4 regions of the Aliiglaciecola aliphaticivorans genome follow, and region 3 is predicted to be linked to each of the others. Evidence: predicted binding sites of a transcription regulator. Region 3 holds the regulator's gene; each other region holds the start of a gene.
What was found. Region 3 encodes FNR, which switches genes on or off when oxygen is low (the NO sensors DNR and NnrR bind a similar motif). Its sites were predicted from a motif close to TTGATCTAGATCAA; they were not measured.
Positions count from the first base shown of each region.

Region 1: a site for FNR is predicted at 3,495-3,508, ahead of frdA (fumarate reductase (quinol) flavoprotein subunit). Genes of this name have one in related genera too.
Region 2: a site for FNR is predicted at 2,577-2,590, ahead of ACYVIL_RS21220 (universal stress protein). Genes of this name have one in related genera too.
Region 4: a site for FNR is predicted at 2,461-2,474, ahead of hemN (oxygen-independent coproporphyrinogen III oxidase). Genes of this name have one in related genera too.

Region 1 is NZ_BAAGTF010000020.1:38,384-43,794, reverse strand. Features, by position in the region: gene ACYVIL_RS11885 (acyl-CoA dehydrogenase family protein) at 1-1,048, shown strand, start outside; gene ACYVIL_RS11880 (histidine phosphatase family protein) at 1,090-1,791, shown strand; gene ACYVIL_RS11875 (SDR family oxidoreductase) at 1,828-2,577, shown strand; gene ACYVIL_RS11870 (cytochrome b/b6 domain-containing protein) at 2,670-3,389, opposite strand; gene frdA (fumarate reductase (quinol) flavoprotein subunit) at 3,633-5,411, shown strand, end outside.
Region 2 is NZ_BAAGTF010000094.1:103,523-108,933, reverse strand. Features, by position in the region: gene ACYVIL_RS21230 (serine hydrolase domain-containing protein) at 34-1,029, shown strand; gene ACYVIL_RS21225 (sodium/proline symporter) at 1,033-2,451, shown strand; gene ACYVIL_RS21220 (universal stress protein) at 2,693-3,520, shown strand; gene ACYVIL_RS21215 (MBL fold metallo-hydrolase RNA specificity domain-containing protein) at 3,714-5,117, shown strand; gene ACYVIL_RS21210 (DUF432 domain-containing protein) at 5,199-5,411, shown strand, end outside.
Region 3 is NZ_BAAGTF010000009.1:25,005-30,415, forward strand. Features, by position in the region: gene ACYVIL_RS05285 (patatin-like phospholipase family protein) at 1-496, opposite strand, end outside; gene ttcA (tRNA 2-thiocytidine(32) synthetase TtcA) at 512-1,417, opposite strand; gene uspE (universal stress protein UspE) at 1,535-2,467, opposite strand; gene fnr (fumarate/nitrate reduction transcriptional regulator Fnr) at 2,581-3,318, opposite strand; gene ACYVIL_RS05305 (sulfite exporter TauE/SafE family protein) at 3,344-4,009, opposite strand; gene ccoS (cbb3-type cytochrome oxidase assembly protein CcoS) at 4,006-4,191, opposite strand; gene ACYVIL_RS05315 (heavy metal translocating P-type ATPase) at 4,204-5,411, opposite strand, start outside.
Region 4 is NZ_BAAGTF010000001.1:90,281-95,691, reverse strand. Features, by position in the region: gene ACYVIL_RS00355 (substrate-binding periplasmic protein) at 1-740, opposite strand, end outside; gene ACYVIL_RS00350 (TonB-dependent receptor) at 933-2,348, shown strand; gene hemN (oxygen-independent coproporphyrinogen III oxidase) at 2,534-3,901, shown strand; gene ACYVIL_RS00340 (DUF58 domain-containing protein) at 3,926-5,263, opposite strand; gene ACYVIL_RS00335 (AAA family ATPase) at 5,260-5,411, opposite strand, start outside.

The sequences.
Region 1 (5,411 bases), on a different contig from region 3:
TCGTGAGCAAGGATTATGGAACCTGTTCTTACCCGACGAAAAGTTAGGCAAAGGACTAAGCTGCATAGAATACGCCCCTTTAGCGGAAGAAATGGGGCGCGTTCCGTTCTCCCCTGAAATTTTTAACTGTAATGCCCCAGACACTGGCAATATGGAAGTACTTTATCATTTTGGTTCTGAAGTCCAAAAACAACAATGGTTAACGCCTTTATTAGCTGGTGAAATCCGCTCTGTTTTTGGTATGACTGAGCCTGAAGTTGCATCTTCGGATGCAACCAATATGGCTGCAACCATAGAGCTGGACGGCGATGAAGTTGTGATTAATGGCAAAAAGTGGTGGAGCACGGGATTAGGTCACCCTAATGCTAAAGTGACTATCTTTATGGGGTTATCTAATCCTGAAAATGAACGACATGCCCAGCACAGCATGGTGTTAGTGCCCCTTGACAGTAAAGGCATCGAAATTAAACGTATGTTAACCGCCTATGGCGACTACGATGCACCTTATGGTCACGGTGAAATGCACTTTACCAATGTTCGCGTACCTAAAGAAAATATCATTATGGGCTTGGGTAAAGGCTTTGCCATTGCCCAAGGTAGACTTGGTCCTGGCCGCATACATCACTGCATGCGTGCAATCGGTATGGCCGAAAAAGCCCTTGAACTAGCAATATTACGTGGACAGGCACGTCAAGCCTTTGGCAAACCTCTGATAAAGTTAGGCGGTAATCAAGAACGCATTGCAGAAGCACGCATGGCAATAGATCAAGCTCGCCTGCTAACGTTAAACGCAGCGTGGAAAATAGATGCAGTAGGAGTAAAGAATGCCATGACAGAAATCTCGGCGATAAAAGTAGTTGTGCCTAGAATGCTGCAAAATGTGGTTGATATGGCTATCCAGTTCCATGGTGGCGCGGGTATGTGCAGTGACTTCCCTCTCGCCCGATTCGCCGCAGGCGCGCGTTCACTGAGGCTTGCAGATGGCCCAGACGAAGTCCATCAGGGTATGGTGACTCGCATAGAGCTGAAAAAGTATGTAAACAAGTAAGCTTACCTGAAACTGTGAACAACGATTTAGTAGGATAAAATTTGACAGCCATTTATTTAATTAGACATGGCCAAGCTTCTTTTGGCCAGCAAAATTACGATAAGCTTTCGGATATCGGACATCAGCAAGCTAAGCTGTTAGGTCATTCACTGCAGACTCGGATTGGCAAATTTGATAACGTTTTTTTAGGCAGCATGTTGCGCCATAAACAAACCTTGCAAAATTGCTTATCCGCGATGTCTTCCGTTGTTGATGAATCAAACTGGAATATCGATGCCAATTGGAACGAATACGATCATAACGACATCATTGCCCAAATGGGGCCAGAATTTGCTGATGCACCTTCCGTTAAAAACTGGATATTAGCCCAGGAAAATCCCAAAGTAGCCTTTGAGCAATTATTCAATGATGCCATGAACCGCTGGATGTCAGGTCAACATTGTAACGAATATGTTGAGTCATGGCAGCAATACCTGAATCGTGTAAAAGGGGCGCTAGAAAATGTGTTAGACAAAGCAAAAGGTGCCAAAAAAGTAGCTATTTTCACCTCTGGCGGCCCTATTTCAGTGATTAGTCAATATTTGTTAGGGGTTCCCGCTGACAATGTAATGCAAGTAAATTGGACCTTAGTCAATTGTGGTATAACTAAATTAATTCATACCCAATCTAGAGTGTTTCTATCTACCTTAAACGATCACAGTCATTTCGAAGGTGAACATAAATCTTTGATTACCTATAAATAACTTTTCAAACATGAAACTTAAAAGCGTAGCCCAATGATGAGCAGAAAAAACATATTAATTACCGGAGCCAGCTCAGGCTTGGGTAAAGGCATGGCCATTGAATTTGCTAAAATGAACAGAAACTTAGCCCTATGTGCTCGGCGCATTGAGCGTTTGGATGAGTTGAAACTAGAATTGCTCAGCATCAACCCTGAGATTAAAGTATCCATTAAATCTTTAGATGTAGATGACCATGAGCAAGTATTCAACGTATTTAACGAATTCCATCAAGAGTTTGGCCAGATAGACCGGGTTATCGTAAATGCGGGCATGGGAAAAGGTGCTCCAATTGGTACAGGGTATTTCTACGCCAATAAGCAGACAGCCATCACTAATTTTGTATCCGCTATCGCCCAGTGTGAAGCGGCAATGACAATATTTAGGCAACAAAATGCAGGTCATTTAGTCACAATATCATCCATAAGTGCCCTTCGCGGGGCAAGAAGAGCTATGAACGTTTATGCCGCCACAAAGGCCGGACTAACGTCGCTTAGCGAAGGAATGAGAATTGATGTCATGGATACCCCTATTAAGGTCTCTACTGTACACCCGGGTTTTATTCGCAGTGAAATTAACGAAAAAGTGAAAAAAGTCCCCTTTATTGTAGATACCGAAACAGGCTGCAAGGCAATGGTAAAAGCTATCGAAAAAGAAGGGGCAAACAGCTATGTGCCAAGCTGGCCTTGGGCAGTCATCCGGCCAATTCTGAGCATAGCTCCACTGAACTGGTTAAAGAAAATGAGTTGAGGCTTTAGCTAAAGCCCTCCCCTTTTACACTAGCTAAACTCAACCTATACTGGCTGTGGTGTATATTTTTAATTTGGGTATACAGGTATTAGTTAATCATCTCTATTGTCTTTTTTCGGAATGTACTTATAACCATTTATCATAGCGGAAACCAACGCCGTTTTCTCTCTACGCTCGGCAACTATCACCCCAACGATATGCAACGGGATCAAGAATAACAAGGTATAAAAAGCATAAACATGTGCAGTGATAAATGGTTTTCGAATATCGCGCATCTCTAAGTAGGCCTGATCATCAACATTTTCTTTAGAATAAGGCTCAATGAGATCAAGTTTACTGCTATCAATGGCAATACTTTTCGCAAAATATTGGCCGAACGGTGGATAATAAATATCCGTACCGGCGATTATTAAACCGCTGATCATTTGAATGCACATTGACAATAATAATGCCCCCACCATCAACTTTCCGAGAGGGTTGTGCCCCTTGTATTTTTTATGGGGTTGCTGTTTGAATTCAGCCAACTCTTGGCTAAAACCTTTAGTAAAGGGTAAGGTTTTTTTCCAGCGCTCGTAACCTTTGCCGAAAAAGCCCATCACTAGCCTTAATAACAAATTGATCGCAAACACATACCCGGTAATGACATGCAGGGTTTTAAGTAGAATTTTACCATCAACACTTACGCCCAACGTTTTCGCATTAAAAATTATTAAGCCTAACCCCAGCAGTATTGTAATTGCTAAAACATTTATCCAATGAAAGAGTCTTAAATACCGACTCCATACATACACTTGTTGGTATTGGTTGTTCATGTTTTCCCCAAAGTATTTGTCAAATAAGCTACTTATTAGAATAAAGGATAACGCAGTTGAAAAATATTCCTCCAATCAAAACTAGGCAGCACAAAGCAGATTTCATTGATCAAGGTCATTAATTGGTCGTTTAACAGTATTAACCTTAGCATCTTTATGGTTATATTATCTACTCACACTTATCATTTCTAAGCGAAAGTGTGTTTTGGCTTGAATGATAAATACACAAAGGAATGGGACCAAATGAAATATAAAGATTATGACGTTCTTATTGTTGGAGGTGGCGGGGCTGGTTTGCGAGCAAGTATTGCCGCAGCTCAACAGGCACAGCAAACAGGCTGTGATCTTAGTATTGGTTTAGTATCCAAAGTGTATCCTATGCGTTCCCATACCGTTGCAGCGGAGGGAGGGGCTGCAGCAGTCACCCGTGACGATGATAGTTTTGCTGCACATATTGAAGACACAGTCGCAGGGGGAGATTGGTTAGCTGAGCAATCAGTTGTTGATTACTTTGTAAGGCATGCCCATCAAGAACTCGTGCAAATGGAACAGTGGGGCTGTCCTTGGAGCCGCAAAAACGATGGTTCTGTGCAAGTTCGTCGTTTTGGCGGCATGAAAATAGAGCGCACTTGGTTCGCCGCCGATAAAACCGGTTTCCACATGTTACATACATTATTTCAAACGTCGTTGCGTTATGATGCGATTCAGCGTCTTGATGAGTTTTTTGTGCTCGACTTGTTAGTCAATAATGGACAAATCTCTGGCATTGTAGCGTTAGAAATAGCCACGGGTGAGTTACACCTTATTCGTGCCAAATCCGTTATTTTAGCCACCGGTGGAGCCGGCAGACTATTTCGTTTCAATACTAACGGTGGCATTGTCACTGGCGATGGTATGGCACTAGCCTTCCGTCAAGGTGTGGCACTGCGCGATATGGAATTTGTACAATATCATCCCACCGGACTGCCAGGTTCAGGAATATTAATAACCGAAGCCTCCCGGGGTGAAGGTGGCTTAATGCTCAACAAACAGGGCTATCGGTACTTACAAGATTACGGTTTGGGACCCGAAACACCCGTGGGTGAACCTAAAAATAAATATATGGAGCTGGGACCCAGAGACAAACTGTCACAGGCGTTTTGGCAAGAACAGCAGGCTGGACGGACTGGTCGTTTCGGTGACAGCGATGTGGTCTATTTAGATTTGCGACACTTAGGAAAAGCTTATATACACGAACGTCTTCCGTTTATTTGTGAGCTGGCAAAATCCTATGTCAATGTAGATCCCGTCAAAGAACCCATACCTGTGCGTCCGGCTGTGCATTACACCATGGGCGGAATCACCACTAACGCTCGGTGCGAAACATCGATAAAAGGACTGTTTGCCGCTGGGGAATGTGCTTCTGTTGGCCTCCACGGAGCAAACCGTTTAGGTTCCAATTCCCTCAGTGAACTATTGGTGTTTGGCCGTTTAGCAGGCGAACAAGCCGTTATATTCAGTCAACAGCAAGAACTCACGCCAAAAGCTGATCTAGAAGAGCAGTTTCAAGCTCAACAACAACGTATAAACACATTGCGCAATCAACAAGGTCGAGAAAATTGGGTCGCTATTAAACGGCAGTTAATTAAATCCATGGAGGAGGGTTGCGGAATCTATCGTGAACAAGCTGGAATGCAAAGTACGTTGAATACCATACGTGAGCTTAAAACTCGCTATCAACAGATTAGCTTAAAGGATAAAAGCTTAGGATATAACACCGAGCTTTTACAATGTATTGAGGTGGGATTTGGTCTAGATGTGGCGGAAGCAACCTGCTTAGCGGCATTGCAGCGCCGGGAATCCAGAGGTGCCCACCAGCGCCTTGATGAAGGGTGTACAACCCGCGACGATGAACAATTTCTACAACATAGTTTGGTTTACCATCAAGCCAATGGTGATGCACATCTCAGTTGGCAGCCCGTTGATATATCCTTGTTACCGCCGGCGACCAGGGCATACGGCGATGCAGGCAAAGGAGTTTCA
Region 2 (5,411 bases), on a different contig from region 3:
CTATTTGACGTAGTCAATGAAGGGCCAGGGAGTATCCCTTCGGATGCCCTTGCTGATGTAAGTGAATATGCCGCTGAACGCCGCAGTACTTCTTTGTTAATTTGGCATCAAGGCAAATTGCGTTTTCGTGAACACTATCAAGGTATGGATGAAAATTCGTTAATTGTAGGTAAAAGTATGGCGAAAATGGTAGCGTCTTTGGTGATTTCACGAGCGATTAAAGAAGGTTACATTGCTGGCTTAGATGAGCCCGCATCGACCTATATCACTGAATGGAAAAATACCGAAAAAGCAGCCATTAGCATTCGCCATCTGCTTCAAATGTCTGCTGGTTTTGAGCGCTATTATACCCTCGATATGAGTCCATTCAGCACTTTTACCCGTTCATACCTTTCAGGTTATACAGAAGATGTGATTATTAACGACTACGAATTGGTAGACGAACCGGGCACAAAATATGACTACAGCCAGGTTGTCTCTGATTTGCTAGCGCTAATTCTAGAGCGAGCAACGCAAAGACCCTATGGCCAATATTTATCAGAATCGTTAATCAAGCCGCTACATGCCCAAGGTGGTGAGGTGATGCTTAATCGCCCTAATGGACTGGCACACAGTGGGTGCTGTTTACTGTTACCTTCTGAGTCCTGGTTACGAATGGGAATTTTGTTATCCAACGGTGGCGAAATAGATGGCAACTCTCTATTTGCAGATAATTGGATGCAAGAGTATTTAACGCCATCACCGGCTAACCCAGCCATGGGCTTGCATATTTGGTTGGGAAAACCTTATTTACCTAAGCGTGCCTGGACTGAAGTGGGTAAACCTAAAGGCTTTGGTGTGATTCACAGTGAGCCGTACCTAGCAGATGATTTATTTTTGTTTGATGGTAGCGGTAATCAAGTGATGTATATCGTTCCATCTATGGACTTGGTGATTTTGCGTACTGGTGGATTTAGCTGGGCACCTGGAAAAGAATGGGATAACAGTTACATACCTAATACTATTATTCGCAGCATTATGGAGCCGTAAACCATGTCAGACGCCAGTTACATTTTAGTGGTCTTAGTGGTGTATAAACTGGTTTTGTTGGGAATTGGTTTTTGGGCGCAACGGCGGGTAAAAAACACCGAAGATTTTTTCCTGGGTGGGCGTGGTTTAGGCCCATTTGTTGCTGCTGTAAGCTACTCAGCTAGCTCATCTTCAGCATGGAAACTGCTTGGTTTTAGTGGCGTTGTGATGGTGCTGGGGATCTCTGGTATCTGGTTAGCCTTAGGCAGTATCTTGGGGATGTTTATATCTTGGTATTGGTTTGCCCCCAGGCTTTATCACACAAGTCTTGAACAAAAAGACCTTACTGTGACTGACTTTTTGAGTTTTGGCAGCAACGGCCAGATTAAAAAACTCATTGTGGTCTGTGCATCCTTAATTATTTTAATCTCTTTTACCCTCTACGTGGCGGCCCAATTCCAAGGCGCAGGAAATATGTTCTCTGCTACCTTTGATATGCCAATGACTGAGAGTGTATTAATCGGCGCAGCGATCATTTTTATTTACACTGTGTTAGGCGGTTTTTGGGCTGTCAGTATGACAGATGCGCTGCAGGGCTCTATTATGGCCATCGCGACTTTGGCATTGCCCATTGCCGCAGTTGTAGCATTAGGTGGACCTGTAGACTTTATTACTACTCTTTTAAACGTTGCCACAGCGGAACAACTCAGTCTAACCGGTGGCAACATTGGCTTATTAGCCGCTGGCGTTATTATTGGTAACTTAAGTGTGTCGGTGTCTTCAATGGGACAACCCCACATGTTGCTACGTTTTATGGCGCTGCAAGATGAAAAGGCAATCAAAACCGGCCGTCGCATCGCCGCTGCTTGGTTTCTAATCGTTGATTTAGGGGTTGTTGTCGTTGGTTTAGCAGGGCTTGCTTTGCAAATGCAGTTGGATAACCCTGAAAATCTATTCTTTGTGCTTACCACAGAACTGTTCCACCCAATAGTTGCAGGTGTTATTACCGCAGCCGTGTTATCTGCCATCATGTCCACTGCTGACAGTCAGTTATTAGTGAGTGCCTCAGTGGTTGCCCATGATTTAGGCTTAGAAAAACGTTCTCGTTTTTCAGCCTTGACCATTTCACGACTGAGTAATTTGTTGGTTGTGGTTTTTTCGGTGTTAGTCACTTTATATATGCCTGAAGCCATATTTAGCAGAGCCATCTTTGCGTGGGTCGCACTAGGTGCGTCTTTTGGGCCTATTATTATTGTGCGTTTATGCAATCGAGATATACAACCCAAAGCGACACTATTGGCAATGATAACGGGTTTTGTGTTAGCGGTTACCTTTTACCTACTACCCAGTACCCCAGGAGACTTTTTGGAGCGGGTAGTGCCGTTTTCCATCGCACTTTGTATCGCATTTGTAGGCTCAAAACCCCGCGCTAACATCACGTAGTGGTTTTCCATCACTGACTAATTAGCCATCATTGCATCCCAATGGTGGCGCTATTTTCCCCTTAATCCAAACTTTCAATATTCATAATGTTGGCAACAAAAATTTCCTCATTTTAATCACATACCTTGATGTGGATCATTCAACTAGAACAATTTTAAACTATGCTTAGGTTTACGTTAACGCATATTGTTGAAATCACTTTAAAAAGATTACTCATTGAATAGCATTGTTAGGAAGGTTTATGAGAGATATTTTAGTTGTTATCGAAAGGAAAGAAAGCGTAAAGCCGATGTTGAAAAAAGCACTCAAGTTCGCGCCTGAGAGTATTACTGTGCTTTATATTGCAAACGACTTGCTCGATTCTAATGTTGAGGCCCTTCATCGGTTAATCGACACTGAAGTGAACCAAGCATGTAAAACAACTATTCTATTAGAAGCCGCTGAAACGGCACCTGAGCGAGAAGAGTTACTGTTAAAAACCCTCAGCAACCACCAATTTGATACAACTTTTCTGCATAGACCGCAATTGGGGCGTGAAACCCTAGACTTTTCATTGATCAAAGCGGCGCTGAAAGGCCCTGTTAAATCCAGTGTTTTACTCTGTGGAGATAATCGCTGGCGGGGACAACCTAAATTGTTAGGCACTGTTGATATTTTCACCAGAACCCCTGCTCAAAAAGAGTTGAATGATAAAGTGTTAATGACTTCTGCACATCTTGCCAATAAGTTGTCAGCGGAAGTCTCTGTGTTAGGCGTGATCCCTATACCTAGGATCAAACAAGAGTTTGATATTACTGAGCCAGGAGAGGTCATGGTTAAACGGGGTAAAGAATCGAAACAGAAACTACAACAAATTGTCGAAGAAACTGGCGTGTTTACAGACTACAACGCGAAAATTGAGGCAGGCTCTGCGTATGTGTTGATACCTTCAGTGGCCAGCAAAATGAAGGCAAATTTAGTGGTAATTGGCAATGTTGGACGCAAAGGAATTAAAGGGTTTTTAATTGGCAATACAGCAGAAAAAATTCTGAACCGATTAACCGTTGATGTGCTAATCGTTAGGCAGTAAAGGTGTCAAAGGCAATAAAGGTATCAAAGACAATAGAGGTATCAAAGACAATAGAGGTATCAACGGAAATGCAGGGCTTAGCTCAACATTAAGGTGTTTTTTGAGCCATTGTAATGGTGGCCGTTCGCCGTCCTGCTATACCTAAAATGTTTGAGGTAGATGACTTGGCTTAACAATCATAACGGAGATAATCATGGCTAAACTGACATTTTTTGGGGCTATTGAAGGCGTAACAGGCTCCATGTATTTGCTGCAATCTGGAAATAGTAAGGTATTACTCGATTGTGGATTGTTTCAAGGCCGACGAGAAGAAGAAGAGGCTAATTTAAAACCCTTACCATTCGATGTCAGTCAGTTGGATGCCGTGGTGCTTTCCCATGCTCACTTAGACCATTCTGGTCGTTTGCCACTGCTCGTTTCTGAAGGTTTAAGTTGTCCTATTTATATGACTTCGGCCACTAAAGAGTTAATAGAGGTGTTGCTCAAAGACGCAGCATCATTACAGCAACGAGATGTTGAATGGGAAAATAAGCGCCGTCGCCGCGCAGGTAAAGAGGAGCTTGAACCTCTGTATAACCTACAGGACGTAGAAACCACACTAGATGTCTGTATTGGCATAAACTACCATCAAAAACGAGATGTCGCTGAGGGGGTGACGATTCACTTTCTCGATGCGGGTCATATCCTTGGTTCTGCCATTGTGGAAGTCTTGATAGATGAGCAAGCAGGGCCGAAAAAATTAGTATTCTCAGGTGATCTTGGAAACTCACAAGCTGCGTTATTAAAGGATCCAGAATTAGTCGATTCTGCTGATGTTTTGCTGCTTGAATCGACGTACGGTGACCGCGACCATCGTTCTATGGGTGAAACACTGCAAGAGTTTGAGGATGTCATCGAAGAGGCTTCTGAAAATGGCGGAAATATTTTAATCCCTTCGTTTGCTGTTGGCAGAACTCAAGAAATCATATTTCGACTCGGCGAGCTGTATCAAAAAGGAAAACTAAAGCAACAAGCGGTATTTTTAGATAGTCCAATGGCGATCGCGGTAACTGAAATTTATCACCGCTATCAGAATGTCTTCAATGAAGAAGACCGTTCAGCAATGGGAGGAGAGAACAAACAACAAAGTTTGCATAAATTCTTGCCTGTATTGAAATATTCCAGCAGCACAGAAGAGTCTATGGCGTTGAATCAGATTGACCGTGGCGCGATTTTTATTGCTGGAAGTGGGATGTGCAATGGCGGCAGAATACGTCACCATTTAAAACACAACTTATGGCGCAATCAATCTCATGTTATTTTTGTTGGGTTTCAAGCCATTGGTACTCCAGGTCGAGCGCTTGTTGATGGTGCTAAAACCTATAAAATAGCGGGTGAAAATATTGCCGTTAAAGCACAAATTCACACCATGGGGGGCTTTTCCGCTCATGCTAGTCAAACGCAGTTGATTCAATGGGCGCAAGGATTCACCGCTAAAAAACCTCAGCTATTCCTTGTGCATGGCGAGGAAAAAGCAAAGCTGACTCTGCAACAGGCGTTCAAAAAAGTGGGGTGGCATGCAACGATTCCTACACTAAATCAAACAATTCAATTTTGAGTAAATCATTTTTAGCAGTAAACTGGCGTATCAGCATTCATTCAGCCCCACGAAAATTAAGGGTAGTTAAAAGTACGTATTATGAAAAAACAATTACCTTGGTGGGGAGAATTTAGCTTTGCACTTTCACAAACAAAGTGTTGGCGAATTAGAGAGCGATTAATTGCTATAAAGCGTGGTCAAGGTGAATGGACAATATGGAACAATGAATCTGCTGTTGAAATTGATTTACCTATTTCAACGGATAATCCGGATTCAACCGAGTCCTTCGAGCAAATTGAATTTTCACGTTAT
Region 3 (5,411 bases):
GGCGACACAAATTTACCGGCACAGGGTTCACCACCGCACCGTCTACTAACCATCGCCCTTTATACGCAATAGGCGGAAATAGTGCTGGTATCGCACAAGAAGCTCTGACAGCTTCGCCTATGGGCCCTTGGGTAAATGAAACCTCTTTACCGCTATAAAGGTCGGTTGCCACTACACCTAGTGGTTTGGATAATTGCTCAAATTCTCGTTCACAGAAGTTTTCCTCTAGCGCTTTAAACACTTTTATTCCGCTGGCAAGCCCGCCTTTGCGAAAACCAACTCCCATAAGCCCTAATACTTGCCATTCTGATAAAGAGCTGGCCCAGTCTGCTAGGGGCTCTAACTTATTACTCGCATAAGCCGCACCCACGTATGCGCCTATTGAACAACCTGCTACCACATCTACCTCGATGCCAAGTTCTTCTAAAGCTTGAATAATGCCGATATGCGCCCAGCCCCTAGCGGCACCGCTTCCTAATGCTAATCCAATTTTCATTTATTGAAATGATCCTTAACTTATATTAATAATATTGACTGTTTCATCTGTATTTATAGATGAAGGGGAGAAGTCATCTTGATCAAATCCAATGTCACCGTTAGCGAACGGCGTTTGTTGTGTCTCTAGGGTTTTAAAGTCGAAGAGTTCTTTATCGGCAAGGTGAGATGGAACCACATTTTGCATTGCCTTGAACATACTTTCTATTCTACCAGGAAAACGCTGGTTCCAATCATTCAGCATATTTTTTATCACTTTGCGTTGCAGGTTTTCTTGTGAACCACACAAATTACAGGGAATAATAGGAAATTCGACGAGATCTGAATACTGGCTGATTTCTTTTTCTGAGCAATAGGCTAACGGCCGTATTACCATTTGTTTACCATCATCGCTGACTAATTTTGGCGGCATGGATTTTAAGCGTCCACCATAGAACATGTTTAAAAATAACGTTTCCAACATGTCATCTCTGTGGTGCCCCAAGGCAATTTTGGTTGCGCCTAAACGGGTCGCTGTTTTATACAATATTCCTCTTCTTAACCTAGAACAAAGAGAACAAGTGGTTTTTCCTTCAGGAATTTTATCTTTGACAATGGAGTAGGTATCTTCGGTTACTATTTCAAAGGGGACCTGCAAATTGTCTAAGTAATTAGGCAGTATCTCAGCTGGAAAGCCAGGTTGTTTCTGATCTAAATTTACCGCGATAATCTCAAAGTTAATGGGGGCAATTTTTTTAAGAAACATTAATATATCGAGCATGGTGTAACTGTCTTTTCCACCAGACAAGCAGACCATTACTTTATCGCCATCTTCAATCATATTGAAATCGGCAATCGCTTTACCTACATTGCGTCTTAAGCGTTTTTGGAGTTTATTGAAACTGTATTTTTTACTCTCAGACAGAGACTCGAGCTTACTCATCTTATTCCTAGAAAACATTGCTATCAGCCCAGATTATACCTGTCCTCCTAACGGACATAAATACTCTAATTTCAAATGTTTTTAATCAACACTGAGTCTGATAGCGTTTTTGTCTTGCTAGTGCTTAAGTGGACACTCAAATCCTTCGGGTTTAATTGCTAATACATCGCAATTGAGTGAGTCAATGGTGTGCTCAGCGGTATTACCGATAAGTGCTGCGGTTATACCTGTGCGACCTACGGTGCCAATAACAACGAGTTCAGCGTCAATGGTTTTCGCCACTGAAGGTATCACATCTTCTGGAAGCCCTTCGCTTAAATGCTGGTTTTCTTGGGGGATATTGAATTTTTCTGCATGTTCAAGCATCGCTTTTGCATGAAATTGTTTCACTGATTCAGTATAACCAACAGGGTCGAACTCTGGAATTTCGATGGCGATGTTTACAGGCGTTCCGGGATAAGAATTGACTAAGTTAATCTTACCTTCTAATAAATCCGCCATTATCGCAGCTTTTTTGGTGATGAGGTTATTTAAACTGCGGTGTTCTTCATCTTCGCTTCCCACATCAACAGCCGCTAAAATATTACCATTGACAGGCCAGTCATGCTCTTTGACAAGTAAAACTGGAACCGGAGATTTACGGAGAATATGCCAATCAGTTGGGGTGAATATGACTGACTTTAAGGTGTCGTGCTCATGAGTTCCTTTGACGATTAAATCATAACTGTGATCAATCACCTCGAATAAAATACTTTCATAAGGACGATTATGCCAAACGACTTTGATATCTACTGAAGTCGATGAATTGGTCGCTAAGGGTTCGACAATATTAGCAAGCCATTCGGTCTTGTCATCTACCACAGCCTGCCGCATTGTTTCGCGTTCATCTACCGTCAGCATAGTCGTCATTTCATATGAAAAATCGTATATAGATAGAAATGCGGTGATGCTCGCGCCGGTCTTTTGAGCCAACAAAAGGGCGCGCTTAAAAGCTTTCTGATCTTCTTTGGATGGATCGACAACAGCTAAAATTTTGTTAAAAACAGACATAAGTTAACTCCCTTCATAGATTTACACTCACAACTTAAGTGTATGGGTACTTTAGCTATTTTGCCAACTAACAGAGTAATTGTTTTGACCTATATCAACGTAACTGGAAAGACTTATCCGCACGCTTTGTTTTGCACAACATGCTCACCTAGTTTTTCTCTGAGGCCAGGTAAATTCAATATCTGAATAAACTTACCATCTACTTTTATGATATTTTCTTTTTGAAAGCGCGTTAATAAACGACTTACTGTTTCAACCGTGAGTCCGAGGTGATTACCTATTTCATTGCGCGTCATGGTTAAATTAAATTCTGTTTCTGAAAAACCACGGGAGTGAAAGCGATCAGACAAATTAACTAAAAAGTGTGCAAGACGCTCTTCCGCTGTGCGTTTATTTAACAGCATCATTAAACTATGATCTTGATTTATTTCGGTGCTCATGATTTTAAGCATTTCTTTGCGTAAAGAAGGTAGCTGCTCACTCATGGTATCAAGTTTATCGTAGGGTAATTCACAGACCATCGAGGTTTCCATGGCCTGATTATAACTTTGGTATTTTTCTGAAAAAAGTCCGTCAAATCCAACTATATCACCGGGGAAATGGAATCCAGTGATTTGTTGTTCACCATCTGGCGAGGTAATGTAGGACTTAAACGAACCTGTTCTTACGGCAAACAAAGAGGTGAATTTCTGCCCTGGTATAGTGAGTTGATCATTTTTATGTAAAGGACGTTTGCGTTCAATTATTTCGTCCAAACTTTCCATTTCTGTTTGATTTAACGCTACGGGAATACACAGATGGTTAAAACTGCAATTTTGGCAGCGAATACTAAACTTGTTCGAATCAGACATTAGTTAGTTCCATGTAATTCATCAGTTACCAATTATGAATCCCTTGATAACATAAAATCAAGCCAAATAAACATAATAAAACTGCTACGCTGCGTTTCACCATAGCATGAGTTAACCAATGTCTTATTTGAGTTGCGCTCGCACCCATTGCTAACATGATAGGTAGGGTGCCTAAACCGAAGCACAACATAGTTAGTGCACCTTGTACGACACCGCCAGTTGAAACACTCCAGGTTAATGTTGAATAAACGAGTCCACAGGGCAGCCAACCCCAAATCAACCCATAAGGGACAGCATACATTGGATGTTTAAATGGGATAAATCGTTTTGATAACGGGCTGATTTTACGCCAAAAAATTGCGCCAACGCGTTCTACCTTAGTCAGTAATTTCGACCATTGACCAACATACAAACCCAGTAATACCATAAATACGCCGCCAAAAAGAGTCAACGCTTGTGGATTGATAAAAGACTTAGTGGTGACAATTTGGCCTAATAGGCCTGCGATGGCTCCTGCAAGACTATAAGATAAAATACGCCCCGTATTATAGGCGATTAAGAAAGGCCATTGAGATTGGTTTTTTGGTAAGGCAAAAGTAAATGAGGTAACAATTCCACCGCACATTCCTGCACAATGTACACTCCCTGCAAGGCCGATTAAAATGGCAGAAAACCAGCTGATTTCGTTCATTTCTTTTCAGTTTTAGAGACTTTACTTTGTGCGTTCTTATCGACGTCGTCATCAAATAAAATGTTATAACCTTGACGCTCAAGGTCTTCAAATTGATTTGACTTTACCGCCCAAAAAAAGATCCCAATGGCTAACAAAACTAATAAAATAGCAATGGGTATCAGCACATAAATAATACTCAATTTAGTTTCCTATTAACGTAACAAGCGAATGGAGTTTGCTACCACAATGATTGAACTTAAAGACATACCAATTACCGCCATCCAAGGGCTTAAATACCCAGCCACTGCCAGGGGCAGAATAAGTGTATTATAACCGATAGCCCAAAGCATATTTTGCTTAATCTTATGGCGCACTTTAATTGCCATACTAACAGCAAATTTCACATTGCTTAATTTAGTATTCAATAAAATGATATCAGCTGAACGTTTTGCCATATCACTGGCGTCTCCAACAGCAATAGACACATCTGCTGCAGCTAATACTGGCGCGTCATTGATACCATCACCGATCATCAATACTTTATGCCCTTTGGCCTGCAAACTTTGGATATAGGTGAGCTTTTGTTGAGGCGTTTGTCTAAAATATACAGTGGATATGCCTAATGACTCGGCAACGGATAATGCATTTTCTTGTGCGTCACCGCTTAACATAACCAGTTGCTTGCTGTTTAAATCATGCACTAGTTGCTTCGCGTCTTTTTTGACTACATCTTTGATTTTAAAAGCAGCCAGTAACTGTTCACCGAGTTGTAAATATACTTTGGTGTCATCCGCATCCAAGGGCAAATCTGAAGCGCTATCTAAAATGCTTAGGTTGCCTATCTTGACGTTCTGAGACTGATAGATACCCTGCAATCCTTTACCAGCAATAGAAACGACTTGGCTGACTTCTAAAGGCGTCTCAGACTGGAAGGCTCGAGATATAGGATGTCTAGAAAATTGTTCGATTCCTGCGGCTAAATTGAGAACAAAACTTTCTTCACTTTGGTTAAACAATTCAACTTCGCTGACACTAAAATGACCATTGGTGAGGGTACCTGTTTTATCAAAAATAACCGTATCAACATCAGGCATTACATCAATAATATTGGCTCTTTTCACTAACAATCCATATTGATTTAACTTTGCAATCGCACTGGTTAAAGCTGTTGGTGTGGCAAGGCTAAGAGCACAAGGGCAAGTGGCAACTAAAATCGATATGGCGACCCAAAACGCACGCTCTGGTTGATAGGCTAACCAGCCTAAATAGCTGATAAGGGTGATACCTAAGACTATAATAATAAAATACTTTGAGGCTACATCTGCATACACGGCTGCTTTGGGCTTGTCTGCCAGGGCTAACTCCTGAAGACGTAGAATTTTATTCACCAGAGATAATTTAAGTTCATTTTCGACGATTA
Region 4 (5,411 bases), on a different contig from region 3:
AACATAACGTAAATGTCTCCCGTGGTCACCGTAAAGCCATGTTCAACAATGTAGTTGTCTAACCCTTTTCTACGCAGCATTGACGCTCCGACGAAGCTATCTTCTATGAACCCATCAATATCCATATCCAGTAATCGAGCAATATTGAGTTCCCCCATAATACCGCTTACAAAGTTCTTTGCTGTCGCTTTACTGTCTTGCAAAATAGTTATCTGGGGGCCGTAATAGTAGTCCCCAACCACGCCAATTTTACTGCCATTGGCGATAAATTCGTCTATATCAGCGTAGGCGGCACGTTTTTTATCATCATTGCGAATATACAAGGAAAACTGTTCGGTTCGATAAGGATCACTAAAAAATGCGAATGCTTCTCTGGCGGGGGTTTTAGACGCACCAATAAGTATATCAACATTCCCCATTCGTAAATCTTCTAAAAGTGATACCCAGGTACCTTGCACATAGGAAACTGAGCATCCCATTTCATTTAATACGCCGGATACAATTTGAATGTCGACGCCACTTACTTCACCATCTACATTAACATATTGGTAAGGTTCCCAGACATCAAAGCCCAAACTATATGAGCAAGTGGGAAGTTCACTTGCGATATCAATTAATTGTTCTGTGTCCTTCAAAGGTTGTTCTTCAGATGTTTGACTTGACAACTTTGCCTGTTGTGGACTGCATGCTATTAAGGCAAAAGACAAACTCATTACTAGTAGCATTTTAAGCGTTTTCATAATGGTGTCCTCCATAAATAAATCACCCTAAGTTTAAGCGAGATTTCCAAATTTGCTATTTTCCAACTCCTTTTCCCAACACTTAATCTAAACTATTGATGTAAGTTTCAGTTATTTAATACAAATTTTCTCTGTAACTCTTTTTGTGGATATTCTACTATTCCAATGTGGCACATCAGTTAGGCAAAATTAATGGATAAACAAGTCAGTTCTAGATCAACTAGTCAAAAAGCACTACGAATTAACCTCGATGAAAAAAAGTACGGGACTATTGTTGAAATAGGCGCAGGGCAAGAGGTTGCCAGACAATTTTTCATTGCGGGCGCTGCAGCCGGCACCATAGCAAAAACGATGTCGGCCTATGACATGGTATTTTCAGATGCGATTTATGGTGTGCAGCAAGATGGGCGATACGTGAGTCAAGCACGTGTTCAAGCGATGATGGAGCAAGAGTTTGACTTAGTAGTAGACCGGGTCGGAAATATTCGTTCTAAAAGCTCTCGTTATTTTGCGTATGCAGCGACAGTGGCCGCTAAAAGCTTTGGCCGCAAAAATGAGTGTCATGCGTGGTTAGGGATCCGTATTCAAATGTACCCTGGCGCTGAACCTTCTGATATTAAAGTGCATGTTCGCATGTTTGATGATAATGCAGAAGCCCAGCAACAAGCCCTTGGTGTAATAGGCGTAAACTTAATATACGCGGCATACTTCTATTTTGAAGATCCTAAGATGATTATCGATTCTCTAACCGATAGCATGAAACCCAACCGTGTTGAAATTGACTTTATTGATTTTAAAGGTCCGTATTTCCTTGATGTCGATAATCGAGCTAAAAATTTACACCTTATCCGCAGTTGGAAAACACGTGCGGTTATGTTCAAACCAGATGGCAGTGTCGCCATCCCTGCTGAGCTCCTATACAAAAAAAATATTCTCACCATTCGTGGCTCATTTAGACCTGTTACTAAATTAAATGTAGATATGATTGAGCAAGGGCAGACCTCATTTTATGAGTTAAAGGGGGTCGACAAATCTAATACAGCGGTGATTGCCGAAATATCATTAAATGATATGAAAGGTAATGACGCACAAATGCCCGAAAAAGATATTGTTGCCCGGGTACAGTTACTTAACTCTTTGGGTTATAACGTGATGGTGTCTGACTATACTCGTTATTTCTCGTTACGTGCTTATTTCCGTCAATATACCAAGATGCAAATTGGTATTGTGGTAGGCATGGTCAACATCAAACAGATTTTTGATGAAGCCAGTTATAAAGGGGTTGAAGGCGGCATAATGGAGGGGTTCGGTAAGCTATTTCCAGACAATACCCGCATGTTCATTTACCCTGAGATAGATGAAAATGGTGAACTCAATGACTTCACTTTGGTAAAAGTACCAGAACACTTACGTTTCTTATATCGACATTTATTGGAAAATGGCTTCCTAGCCGGAATTGAATGCAGTGATAGTGCGTTATTTTCAATTTACTCCCGAGACCTATTAAAGCAACTGCCCTCAGGTCGAGGAGAATGGGAAAACGCGGTCCCCGAAAGTGTCGCCGAAGAAATCATCGAAAATAAATTTTTTGGATATCGTGAGCGTTAATTTACCTGTAAATTCCCCCCTAGAAAGGCAGTTTCATGAGGTTACTTCATCACTGCCTTTTTTTACATCTGTGTTTATCTGATTTGGCCACTATTTTGAAGTTGGCAAAATATTGCGCAAGATCAATAAAGGGGATATGTAAAAAAACTAAACTGCAATGACTAAACGATTATTGCGAAAACACTATGAACTCAAAACGCTTTTTCGACCCTCAATTACTTGAAAAGTATAATACCAATGGGCCGCGCTATACTTCTTATCCAACCGCTTTATCCTTTTGTGACTCTTTTTACAATGATGATTTGATCAAAGCAGTAAAAACCTCGCCCAACACTGATTTGTCTCTTTATATCCACATTCCCTTCTGTCACAGCCTTTGTTATTACTGTGGATGTAACAAAGTGGTTACCCGCCACCCAGAAAAAGCAGATGATTATATGTTCCATCTAATAGGCGAAATAACCCAGCGTAAAGCGCTGTTTAAAAAGCATATTGTTCGACAGATTCACTTAGGAGGAGGTACGCCTAGCTTCTTAAGCAAACAGCAGTTATCAAATTTAATGGCCGTACTAAAAAGCCATTTTAATCTCAGTGAAAACATCGAGATTGGCATAGAGATAGACCCCAGAAACTTAACTTTAGATTACATTGACCACCTTGCCAATATCGGTTTTAACCGACTTAGCATTGGCGTTCAAGATATGGATCCTCAGGTACAAAAAGCCATCAATAGAGTGCAATCTACTGAGTTAATCGAACAACTTGTTGAGCGCGCGAACAAATTTGGCTTCAATTCAGTTAATTTGGATCTTATCTATGGCCTCCCCCATCAAACGCCTGAGCGTTTTGCACGCACAGTAGATAAAGTTATTGAGATGGGTGTGCAACGAATTTCCCTGTTTAGCTATGCTCATTTGCCGCAACGCTTCCCAGCACAACGAAAGCTGCGTGATGAATGGCTGCCTAACGCAAATCAAAAGCTAGCATTGATGAAACTGGCAATTGAACGCTTCCTAGATGCTGGATATATCATGATCGGGATGGATCATTTTGCTAAACCCAATGACGAACTGGCTAAGGCACAAAGACAACACAAGTTACACCGCAACTTTCAGGGGTACACCACCCATGCAGATTGCGACTTACTCGGATTTGGCGTTTCTGCAATCAGCAATATTGGCGATTGTTTCAGCCAAAACTATAAGCAGTTAAACGAATACTACCAAGGGTTAAATGAAACCCATAGTGCGGTCCATAAAGGGGTTAAATTAAACCTTGATGACCAAATTAGAGGCTTTGTCATTAGTCAGTTAATGTGTAATTTCAAACTGGACAAAGCACAAGTAGAGAACCTATATGATATCCAGTTTGACCATTACTTCCGACAAAGTTTGCAAGCTTTGCAGCCGTTCGAGCAAGATAATCTGGTTGAAAATAGCCCTAAGCAAATTATAGTCAAAGACAAAGCTCGTTTACTGATCCGTAATATTTGTATGAGCTTTGATGCCTATATTAAAAATCAACAAATAGGCCGCTATTCAAGGGTGATATAGCATTCGCGTTATTGCCGATGAAGCCTAGAGTAAACCGGCCTTTTTAATACTCAAGTAAGTATTCAATACATTCGGGGTGAGGTGAGAAGCGGGTGCATTGATACAAATTACGCCCTTTTGTTTTAACCTTTGTACATTGCGATCTATGGACTTTTTAATTTTATGGGCTGACGCGTATACAATAGCGTCGTCAAAGGTTTCCACTGGCTGGTCATCAATATTTTTGTAGATAGGCTCTTCGATACTGATCACCGCGACTAAATGTTTGCCTTTGAGTAACTCGATTGCTTTGAGCAAATCATCAAAATCTTCATCACGCAAACAAGTAACTAATAAGATCAACGCTCTTTTGGGCTGTTTAACTAGTAATTCTTGGGCTGCACTCAAATAATCACTGGCGATTTTTTGAGGGTATAGATCATAGAAGTGTTGCATGACTTTACTGACATTTTGTGCGCCACGGACATGGCTTAACCATCGAGATTCACTACCAAAACTTTGCAAACTCAGGTTGTCACCATTTTTCAATGCCGTATAAGACAACATGATCAGAGAATTGAGGGCATGATCAAAATAACTCAGATCGTCGTCCTGCACACGCATACGTCGACCTGAGTCGAGCATTATAATGACGTGCTGATTTTTCTCTTCCTGGTATTCCCGTGAAATCAGTTTGTTAAACCGACTCGTAGCACGCCAGTCAATTTGTTTGATGCTTTCCCCTTCCCGATAATCACGCAGTTGTAGGAAATCCATACCACTTCCACGTTTATTAAACTTTTTTAGCCCTGCTTGGGTAAGGTTCACACTGCCTTGTAAACCCGCCAAATCAGAGATGGCAGTAAAATTCGGAAATACTTTATGTTCGCTAACATGCTCAATCCAATACACACAATCCCAAAACCCAAGCCTCGATTCAACTTTAATCTCAGTGGCGCTAATTTGTGCAGGGCCTCTTCTGCTAGGTGTGATCTGATAAGCAAACTCGGCGATTTGTCCTGGCTCTAAGTGGCAACGGTGAAAATTATTCGAACAATGCCAATGCTCAGGAACAATTTCACTACATTGCAGATTCAAATTTCGATACCCGCGGTTGGCCATCGCAATGCTCACGTTCTGCTGCACGTGCACCGACAAATTGTTAGGGACTTCTCGTTTCACCGCAACCTGGGGAGGATAACGACTGATAATTAAATCGTACCCCGCCAGTGCAATTGTCACGAATGCCAAGGCCATGGGTATACCAGCAAAGAACCCTAAGCCATTAAAATAAATGACAATAGGCAACACTAACCCTATCACGGACAAGGTAGCGACCCATTTGAGTAATCGCTTTGAAGGAGCTAACCGTATTCGTTTCATTGCCTTGGAGAAGCCGCCTGCTGAATAATTTCCGACAGCACTTGTTCCGCTGAAGAGCCCGATATTTCGCGTTCCGCAGAGAGGATGATTCGATGCCGTAAAACCGGTAACAACATGGCTTTAATGTGATCGGGCGTGACAAAACCTT